Regions from separate parts of the Porticoccus hydrocarbonoclasticus MCTG13d genome, predicted to be linked through region 1. Evidence: predicted binding sites of a transcription regulator. Region 1 holds the regulator's gene; the other holds the start of a gene.
What was found. The regulator sigma-54, encoded in region 1, starts transcription at its own class of promoters, with help from an activator protein. The targets are predictions, from matches to a motif close to TGGCACANNNNTTGCNNT.
Positions count from the first base shown of each region.

Region 1 (4,750 bases):
ATCACGCTTTTGGCGTCCACCAGTTTGTCGGGACTGCGCCCGGTTTTGATGGCGCAGCCATATTTTCCGGCAGTCGAAGCCAGCTTTGCGGCTGCTCGAGCATGCAGCCCTAGACGGTTCACAATGGTGATTTCTGTACAGATTATTTTTGACATAACAGCCTTCTCGTGATGGCGCCCGTCAGGCCAGTTCTCTGTGCCGGACCTGTACATTCGGCATTGTGCTGCTGAAATGTCTGGCTAGAACGCTGGATATGTAGACTGAGCGGTGCTGTCCCCCGGTGCAGCCCACTGCAATGGTTAGATAGCTGCGATTATTGGCAAGAAATGACGGTGTCCAGCGGGACAGAAACTGCTTGATATCATTAGTCATGTCGATGACTTCCGGTTGCGATTCGAGAAATTCGATCACTGGCTGGTCATTGCCGGTAAAGGGCCTTAATTCCTGTTTCCAGTGGGGGTTTGGCAGGCAGCGAACGTCAAAGACAAAATCCGCGTTGACTGGTACTCCGCGTTTAAAGGCAAAGGATTCAAACATGACAGCCATGTCATCTCTGCTGTGGGGGGCAATTTGTTGTTTGATGACATCGCGCAGCTGGTGCAGAGTCATGGTGCTGGTATCAATTCTGCGATCTGCAATTGAGGCAATCGGGTCCAGCAGGGTGGTTTCGAGTTCTATGGCTTCGTGGATATCCACCCGGTCATTGGTGAGGGGGTGCTTGCGACGTGTTTCACTGAAACGCTGGATAATGACGGAATTTCTGGCATCGAGAAAAAGCACTTCATAATTGATGCCCGAATATTTCAGCTCCGCAAGAATTTTTGGTAGTTGGTCAAGGTCTTCGCCCAGGTTGCGGACATCGATTCCCACCGCAATTTTTTCCAGCCAGTGTTGGCTCTTGGCGTTGATGGCTTTCTGAAAAAGACCGGGAAGCAAACTGGCGGGAAGATTGTCAATACAGGTAAAACCGACATCTTCGAGAACGTTCAGTGCGGTACTCTTGCCAGATCCGGAACGCCCACTTACCACCACCAGTCGCATTAGTCTTTCACCTCAGTCACCATCATTGCCGGTTGCTATCCGGAAGAGATCTTGATCACTGCTGGCCTGCCGCAATGCATTGCGAACCGTTTCGTCCTGAAGTAATTCGGCAATGGAAGAGAGGACCTGCAGGTGTTCGTCGTTTTGCTCCTCGGGTACGATTAGTGCAAAGATCAGATCTACCGGCTCTCCATCAATGGCATCGAAATCGACGGCATCAGCCAGTTTGACAAGTGCCCCGGTAATTTTTTCACAGCCTGCCAAACGACAGTGGGGGATGGCAACACCTTCTCCTATCCCGGTGCTGCCCAATCGCTCTCTTGCCAGCAGGCTCTGGTAAAGGTCGTCTGCGTTAACCCCTTCCATGCGTTCTGTCAGGAAGACGGAAAGGTTTTCCAGTACCCTTTTTTTGCTACCGCCCTCGGCGCTGGCAACGGTGTTTTCAGGGGTGAGTACATCAATCAGTTTCATGAGTGTTATCTACCGCGGTTCTTTTCCTTGTGCTTGATCAACTGTCGGTCCAGCTTGTCGGTCAGCATGTCGATAGCGGCATAAAGATCTTCATGCTCGGAATCGGCAAAGAATTCACCGCCGCTGACATGGACTGTTGCTTCAGCTTTCTGGATCAATTTGTCAACTGAGAGAATCACATTCGTGCTGGTGATGCCGTCGTGGTGACGCTCCAGTTTGGATAATTTGGTAGTGACATAGTCTTTGATCGGATCAGTGATATCGAGATGATGTCCGCTGATGTTCAATTGCATGCGGTTCTCCTTAATGGGTGTTAGGTGTTGGGGTTGTAGCGTTTTCTTTCGCTGGAAGAGGGGATACCCATCCCCTCGCGGTATTTGGCAACAGTGCGTCGGGCAACCTGAATACCCATCTCCTGAAGCAGTGCTGTCAGTTTGTTGTCACTGAGGGGCTTGCCCGGATTTTCAGCGCTTACCATTTTTTTCAGCATAGCGCGAATGGCAGTTGATGAACACTCCCCGCCAGCGTCGGTCGAGACGTGGCTGGAGAAGAAATACTTGAGTTCAAAAACACCCTGCGGTGTGTCGATGTACTTTTGGGTGGTCACCCTCGAAATAGTGGATTCGTGCAGTTCCAGTCGTTCGGCAATATCTGCCAGCACCATGGGCTTCATCGCCACGGGTCCCTGTTCCAGAAAGCCCTGTTGTAATTCAATGATGCAGCTGGTGACGCGCATCAGGGTGTCATTGCGGCTTTCCATGCTGCGCAGAAACCATTTGGCCTCCTGGAGGTGATTCTTGAGGAAGGTGTTGTCCTGACTGGAATCGGCTCTGCGAATCAACTGGGCGTACTGTTGATTGATACTCAGGCGAGGGGTGATGTCCTCATTGAGGGAAACTTTCCAGTGATTATCGACTTTGGTGACCCGAACATCGGGTACCACGTACTCGATATCATCGTTTCGAATGGCGTCACCGGGGTTGGGAGACAACGTCTGGATTAGCAGGATGGCACCCTCGAGTATCTCGTGGGACAGACCGGTGATTTTTTCCATTTGTCGAAAATTGCGCTGTCCAACCAGTTCCAGGTGGTCGGTGACGAGCTGGATGGCCTCGTTAATCAGCGGTGTATCCGGAGAGAACTGGTTCAGCTGGATCAGAAGACATTCGGCGAGGCTGGTGGCTGCAACACCAGGTGGGTCAAACTGCTGAATGCGGTGCACTACAGCGAGCACTTCATCCAGCTCAATTTCGTCGTCCAGCGCGGCCCAGATTTCTTCAACCGGTGCCGTCAGCATGCCCCGGCTATCAATTGAATCGATGATTATTTCACCGATCAGGTAATCCTTGGGAGACATCGGCGTCAGATTAAGTTGCCAGATCAGGTGGTCCTGAAGCGACTCTGTGACGTTGTGAACGCTGTCAAAGTCCCGTGTGTCCGCACCGGTGTTTCTAATGGTGGTACTGGGTTGGTAAATATCGTCCCAATTAGCGTCGACTGGCAGGTCAGTGGGTATTTTACTGTCCCATTCACTGCTGTTGAGATCACGGGTTGCACTGTCGATATCTTCATTTTTCCCGGTGGCCGTTTCTGCGGCCAGGTTCTCGGATTCTTCGGCAAGCTCAAGCAGTGGGTTATCGTAGAGGTTCTGCTGGATTTCCTGGTGCAAGTCGAGAGAGGATAATTGCAACAGGCGGATGGCCTGCTGTAGCTGAGGGGTCATCGTCAGCTGCTGGCCGATTTTCAGTTGCAAGCTGGCTTTCATGTTATGACTGCGTATAGAGAGTTGTTACGAAAATGTTCACACGGAAAGTGTAGTCTGCCTCCGGGGGGAGAGACAAGCAAAATGTGTGCCGCTTTGCACAATCGCTGCGCGGTGGTACGTCCCATCAAAGCATAAAGTCTTCGCCGAGATAGATATCCCGTACCTGCTGGTTGGCGACAATATCGGTGGCCTGTCCCTCGGCAATAACCTGTCCTTCACCAACGATATAAGCATGTTCGCAGATATCGAGTGTCTCGCGTACGTTGTGGTCTGTGATCAGGACACCAATACCTATATCGCGTAAATGACGGATGATCTGTTTGATATCGTTGACTGAAATCGGGTCGACCCCGGCAAAGGGTTCGTCCAGAAGAATAAAGGCTGGCTCAATGGCCAGTGCGCGAGCAATTTCCACTCTGCGACGCTCTCCTCCCGAGAGACTCATGCCAAGGGTGTTGCGGATATGGCTGATATGGAACTCCTGGAGCAGCTGTTCCAGCTTTTTCGCTCGCTGTTGTTTGTCGAGATCTTTTCTGGTTTCCAGGATCGCCAGAATATTATTCTCCACGGTCATCTTGCGAAAAATGGAGGCCTCTTGCGGGAGATAGCCAAGCCCTTTTCGAGCCCTGCCGTGCATGGACAGAGAAGTGATGTCTTCATTATCGATATGAACAGAACCGCCATCTTGATGAACCAGCCCGACAATCATGTAAAAGCAGGTGGTTTTGCCAGCACCGTTAGGCCCGAGCAATCCCACGATCGCACCGCTTTCGACGGTGAGGGAGACATCGCGAATCACCGGCCTTCTTTTATAGCTTTTGATCAGGTTTGACGCTTTAAGGATAGCCATTTAGTTTGCATCCTTTTGCTTGTTGGGTGGAATGACCATTTGGATTCGCTGGCGGGGATTGTCGCCACTGCTCGCCTTGACTACCTCTGCCTTCAGGTCATAGTTGATTTTTTCACCGGTGATAACGGTGCCATTTTGCTCAACGCTGGCATTTTTCAGTAGATCAATACGGTCGCTGGCCAGATGGTATTCAATAGTGTCACCCTTGGCGTACATCATGTTGTCGTTGGGGTTCGGTTGTTGTTGGTAGCGGGCAGGCTTTCCCACGCAGACAATTCGAACGACCTGGTTGTTTGCCGTGTAGACGGTGACCTTGTCCGCGTGGATTTTGATGGTTCCCTGGGTAATAACGACAGCGCCTTCGTAGATCGTTGTGCCGGTTTTCTCGTATCGTTCGGCTCTGTCCGATTCAATATTGATAGGCTGTTGTGCGTCGCTGGGTAGCGCCAGACTGGAGGAATGACATGCTGCCAGTAGCAGCAGAATGAATAAATTATGGCGCACGGTGAATCCCCTTTACTTTTGATAGCAGTTTGAATATCTCATCATTAAGATCTGCCCACATGCCTGTGCCAGTGGTCTCTCCCCGAGGTGTTTTAATGGTCACAGGAAGGCCGGTTTCG
Region 1 covers NZ_JQMM01000001.1:884,045-888,794, forward strand. Annotated here, with positions in the region: gene U740_RS04240 (HPr family phosphocarrier protein) at 1-155, opposite strand, end outside; gene rapZ (RNase adapter RapZ) at 181-1,041, opposite strand; gene ptsN (PTS IIA-like nitrogen regulatory protein PtsN) at 1,054-1,512, opposite strand; gene hpf (ribosome hibernation-promoting factor, HPF/YfiA family) at 1,518-1,805, opposite strand; gene U740_RS04260 (RNA polymerase factor sigma-54) at 1,826-3,277, opposite strand; gene lptB (LPS export ABC transporter ATP-binding protein) at 3,402-4,127, opposite strand; gene lptA (lipopolysaccharide transport periplasmic protein LptA) at 4,128-4,631, opposite strand; gene lptC (LPS export ABC transporter periplasmic protein LptC) at 4,621-4,750, opposite strand, start outside.

Region 2 (4,750 bases), 580 kb from region 1:
TCTGCCTGTTCAAACTCCGGATCAAGTTTGAGCGCTGCCTCAATGTGCTCAAAACTGCTCGCTACCTGACCACTTGCAAGCAACCCTGCGCCCAGTCTGGCTTGCGCTTCCGGGGAATCGGGCTGCAAAGAAGCCACTTTAGCCAAAAGTGTCAATGCCTCCTCGGTTTTACCCTGCTTTATCAGGGCTCCCGACAACAGATTGAGCGCATCCACATCCTCGGGGCTTGCCTCGACAACGGCACGCATCAACTCTTCAGCTTCCGCACCTTCACCCTCTCGCAGTTTCATATTGGCGAGAAGTTTCCTTCCGGGAGCACTGTCCGGCGCGATGGAAAGGTAGCGATAGGCAAAATCTTCTGCCTGTGCAGAATTCCCCAGTTTGTCGTGAGCTGTCGCCAGATAAAATAGCGACATGGGGTAGCGATCTCCATCCGTTTGCGCCAAGTCAAAAGCGCCAGTAGCGGCTGTCATATCACCTTTTCGGAAATGAAGAATGCCCTGTAAATAGTTGGCCGCCGGGCTTTTTGGCGAACGCCTGATCAACACCGCTACATCCTCAGAAGCACCGGTATTGTCCTCCTTTTGCAATCTTACCAGCGCCCGTTTATAGCGGTCTTCAAAGCGATCATCGTCACTGGCCAGCGCTTTTGAGTAAGCAGTTTCTGCAGCATCCAGGTTCAAACTTTGCAGCTCGATATCACCAAGCAGGCTTAACGCCGGGGCGTATTCCGGCGCCTGGTCAAATACATTACCCAACAAACGCCGGGCTTGAGTCCAGTCACCGTCAGACTGTGTACCTTTCAGCTTTGCCTGGGCCACCAGTGCATAGGGAAGTTCCGGGGCCGCTGAAATGGCTTTATCTATCAGTAACGCAGCCTCTTCCTCCTGTCCCCGTGCCAGCAAACCCAGCCCCTGTGATGCGAGCACCATGGAAAGATCAGCACCAGAGAGCGTTTCTACCGACAGTTCCTGCAGAGATTCAAATTGGTTTTGTGAAAGATGTGCCTGAGCAAGAAGAGGCAATACATCACTATCGGATTGACCCAGTTCATGAGCTGCCTTCAATTCTTTTTCAGCATTGGCGTAGGCTCCTTCGCTGAAATAGTATTCACCCAATAACCATCTTGCCTGCTGGTTGTTGCCATTCTTCTGCAATGCATTTTTCAACTCGATAACGGCAGCATTATTCCTGCCTTCCGCAAGATAGGCCTCCGCCTTGGCAACCTCCTGATTTCCAGTCATATCACTGGAACAGGCCAGCACAAGACCTGCCACAATCACCAGAAACCCTACCCGAAAAAATCTGCTCATAGAAAATTCCCTTTGTACCTGCCAGAGATAACCGCTTGCTTGAAGATAATTAGCATTATTGCAAAAAATAAAACTGCTTATTTGATAATAAAACTTCGTTCAAGGTTAAAGCAAACAGGGTTTGCGGACAAATAGATAGTCGTTGATCTGAGAGTGGTCAGGTGAAATGAAGAAAGAAAGCAGGTGGAGCAGAGTAAAGCGAGTGGAGTAGACGAGTAGCCCGTTATACATTCCAGTCACCCAGCCCAGTCAAAAAAGAACCCGGCAGAAAAGCCAGGCAAAAAAAACGGCGACCAAAGGTCGCCGCTTTCATACTCACACTTACTTACAGAATAGATCAGGCAGACAGGCTACCGTTTACTTTTCTGCGACGAACCAGACCCATCAACAACAGGCTGGCTGCCAGCAAGCCCAGAGTAGCAGGCTCAGGAATGTTTTCAGTGGCCAGAATCGCAAACTCGAGCTGGAAGCTGCTAGTCTCATTCTCCGCAGTAACAAAGCCAATGCAGTTGTCACCAGCGCCAGCTGCAGTGCAAGCCTCTTCAGAGAGAGGAGCCAGACCCAGTGCTGCAACGTATACGTCGTAGGTGAAACCATCAACCGAGAACGAATCGATCAGGAAGGCCAATACAGAACCGTTATTAAAAGCCTGTGCTGTTGCCAGACTAATCAAGTCGCTGGTAAGCGCGAAGATATCACCGCAACCAAACCCGTTGAATGGAACACCCGCCGGGCAAGCACCAGGGCTGCCGGGATTATTGTTCGTTTCAGTAAAGTCCACACCGAAAGTCACTTCCTGAATCTGGTCAGGGCCGCCACCATTGGGAGTCAGGACAACATAATCCTGTGCTGCCGTGCTTGATAGAGATGTACCAGTAATCACATAGTTATTGTGGGTAACTACCGGACCCAGAGCAAAAGTTGTAGCATTCACATCCGTCGAAACCATCAGGCCAGTCGCGCCACTGCCACTGGTCAGGCTATTACTCGGGGTGGTGCTATCGCCAGCAGTAGGGTTAATTACCAGGCTACTGACACGATCGAAATTATTGGATTCAGTACCCCAGCTCAGCTTGGTAAAACCATCGACATCAGAAACGCCAGAGGTTGCACCCTCTTTTACAACACCAGCCGGATTGATTGGTTCTACCCACTCAAATTCCTGGGTGTAATCAAAGGAGGTGATCATGGTTGCCGCTGAAGCGCTGCCCACCATTGCAGCACTGAGGCCCAAGCCTATAGCTAACTGCTTTACAAAATTGTTCGTTTTCATTTATTCACTCCTAGAACCTTACAGTTCCATTGTTTGCCGAAAAGATGACTCTGTGTCTAAACGTCTTTAATCTTTCTGTTTAGAGGATTATCAGATTAAAACTGATTAACCTTTCCGTAATAGTTAGCACAAAGCATGCCAAGACTGGAGCACCCTCCAATAAAACCACTATCCTACTGATATTGAATGATTTATTATCAAACCCCTCTCGGGATGACTGACATAAACTTGAGAAAAATTCGCCGCATGTAAAGAAACCTGACGGTGCCGGCAGACATAAAAACAACCGCTTAAGGCTGCTGCTTCACTCTCGACCTTTTTATCCATAGCACAAGAAGCATGGGCGGCAGGGTGAGAGGCTGTCACAGATAGTTTTGACCCTGCTTTGCAGGCAGCTCATAATCCGGCCATGACAGATAAAGATACGATCTTGCAATTGGTCAATGCCGGGCATCGCGCGCCCTCCGCCGACAACTCTCAGCCCTGGCATTTCCACTGGGATGGCGAACAGTTGTCATTGCGCTATGATCACGCCCGGGTCGCGGACCGCACTTTTCCCCCCGACAACCAGGCAACGCTATTATCGATGGGCGCCGCAGTGGAAAACATCGTCAATGCTGCGCAGCAGAGGGACCTGAAAACGGAGATTCACTGGTGGCCAGAAGGTGAGGCCAACCGGTGCTACTACGCTGCCTTGACCTTTAAACCATCACCCGTCAAGCCTTTGCTGGAGCGCACCAAACAATATCCATCGATTCGTCATACCAATCGCTTTCCCTACAAGAACACGCCGCTTCCCCAGGATGTTCTGGATAGCCTGGGAGAGCTGTCTGAGAACAGCGCCAGACTGATAACCATCAATGAACCCAGCCAGATCACACAGGTAGGGCAACTGGTTAAATCGGCCTCGGAAATTCGCTTTCAGACCAGAGAGGTTCACGAGTGGCTGATGGCCAGCCTGCGCTTTTCCGAAGATAGTGTAAAAGAAGCTGACGGACTGGATTTAAAGACGCTGGCACTACCGCCAGGCGGCTCGTACCTGCTGAAGTTTATCGGTGACTGGAATCGTATGAAAGTGCTCAACCGCTTGGGCATCTACAAGTTTCTGGCAACAGTGGATTCAGCACCTGTCGCTGGCGCACCGGCACTACTGGCGGTGATTGCCCCGCCGGATGCCACCGGCGCACTTGATGCCGGAATGTTGCTTAACCGAAGCTGGAGCTACCTCAATGGCCAGCATATCGCCGCTCACCCGTACTATGTAATATCTGACCAGCTGGCGAGACTGTCCACCGACACGGTCCCATCTGATCTTGTTGGCGCAGCCACAACGCTGGCAAGCAACTGCAAAAGCACACTTGGCTTATCCGGGGAAGAAAGTCTGCATATGCTGCTCAGGATTGGCTACCCCAAAAAGCAGGCGCCCCCCTCCTCGCTGCGATTACCGATCGAAAAGGTTTTCACCGATACCTCTACCCGATAACCAGGGAAAATCGGGCAATCCTTACCGGATACCGAGCCTTTTTCTGGCAATGAATAAACCAAGTTTTTGTATCGGGTTGGCATTTCCCCAGGGTCGCCAGGTTGTTTTCAGGCAATTGCGGTAGGCATCAAAGTGAAGCCCGTAGGGGGCCGCAAGAATCTTCCCGCGGTTGAGTAGAACCTTGAGCGCATGGGTGGCGGCAACGCCTGCACAGAGTTCGCAGGCCATATTGGTTGACGGGCCTTTGTGGGCTGCCAGGTCGACCCTGCTATCATCCACCAGATAGGCAGACTGTAACATGGCAGGTGACAGTCCCAGCAAAAAATGCAGGAGCTGCTCGTTTTCTGACAACCCTTTCATTCTGAAGTATTGCTCGAAAGTCATTTTCCCCGGCATAAAGCAAAGCAGGGCAACCCCCATACCGAGAGGTGCCGCTGTAATAGCCGGGATACCCTTGTCGGCACATGCAGCGAATACTGCCTGCCTGATATTCAGAGCAAAAAAATCCAGCCCATCAACATAGAGGTCGACACCGGCGAGAAACTCGTCGAGGTTATTGAGAGCCACCCCCTCGGGAAAGGTCTTTATGTCGAGCTCGGGATTGATAGCCGCCGCCATCTCTGTCAGCACTTCAGCCTTGGCCCTTCCCAGGTTGGGAATGGTCGCTCCGACCTGACGATT
Region 2 covers NZ_JQMM01000001.1:301,606-306,355, forward strand. Annotated here, with positions in the region: gene prsT (XrtA/PEP-CTERM system TPR-repeat protein PrsT) at 1-1,313, opposite strand, end outside; gene U740_RS01490 (THxN family PEP-CTERM protein) at 1,651-2,586, opposite strand; gene U740_RS01495 (nitroreductase family protein) at 2,996-4,069, shown strand; gene U740_RS01500 (ThiF family adenylyltransferase) at 4,091-4,750, opposite strand, start outside.
Region 2: a site for sigma-54 is predicted at 2,710-2,727, ahead of U740_RS01490 (THxN family PEP-CTERM protein). Genes of this name have one in related genera too.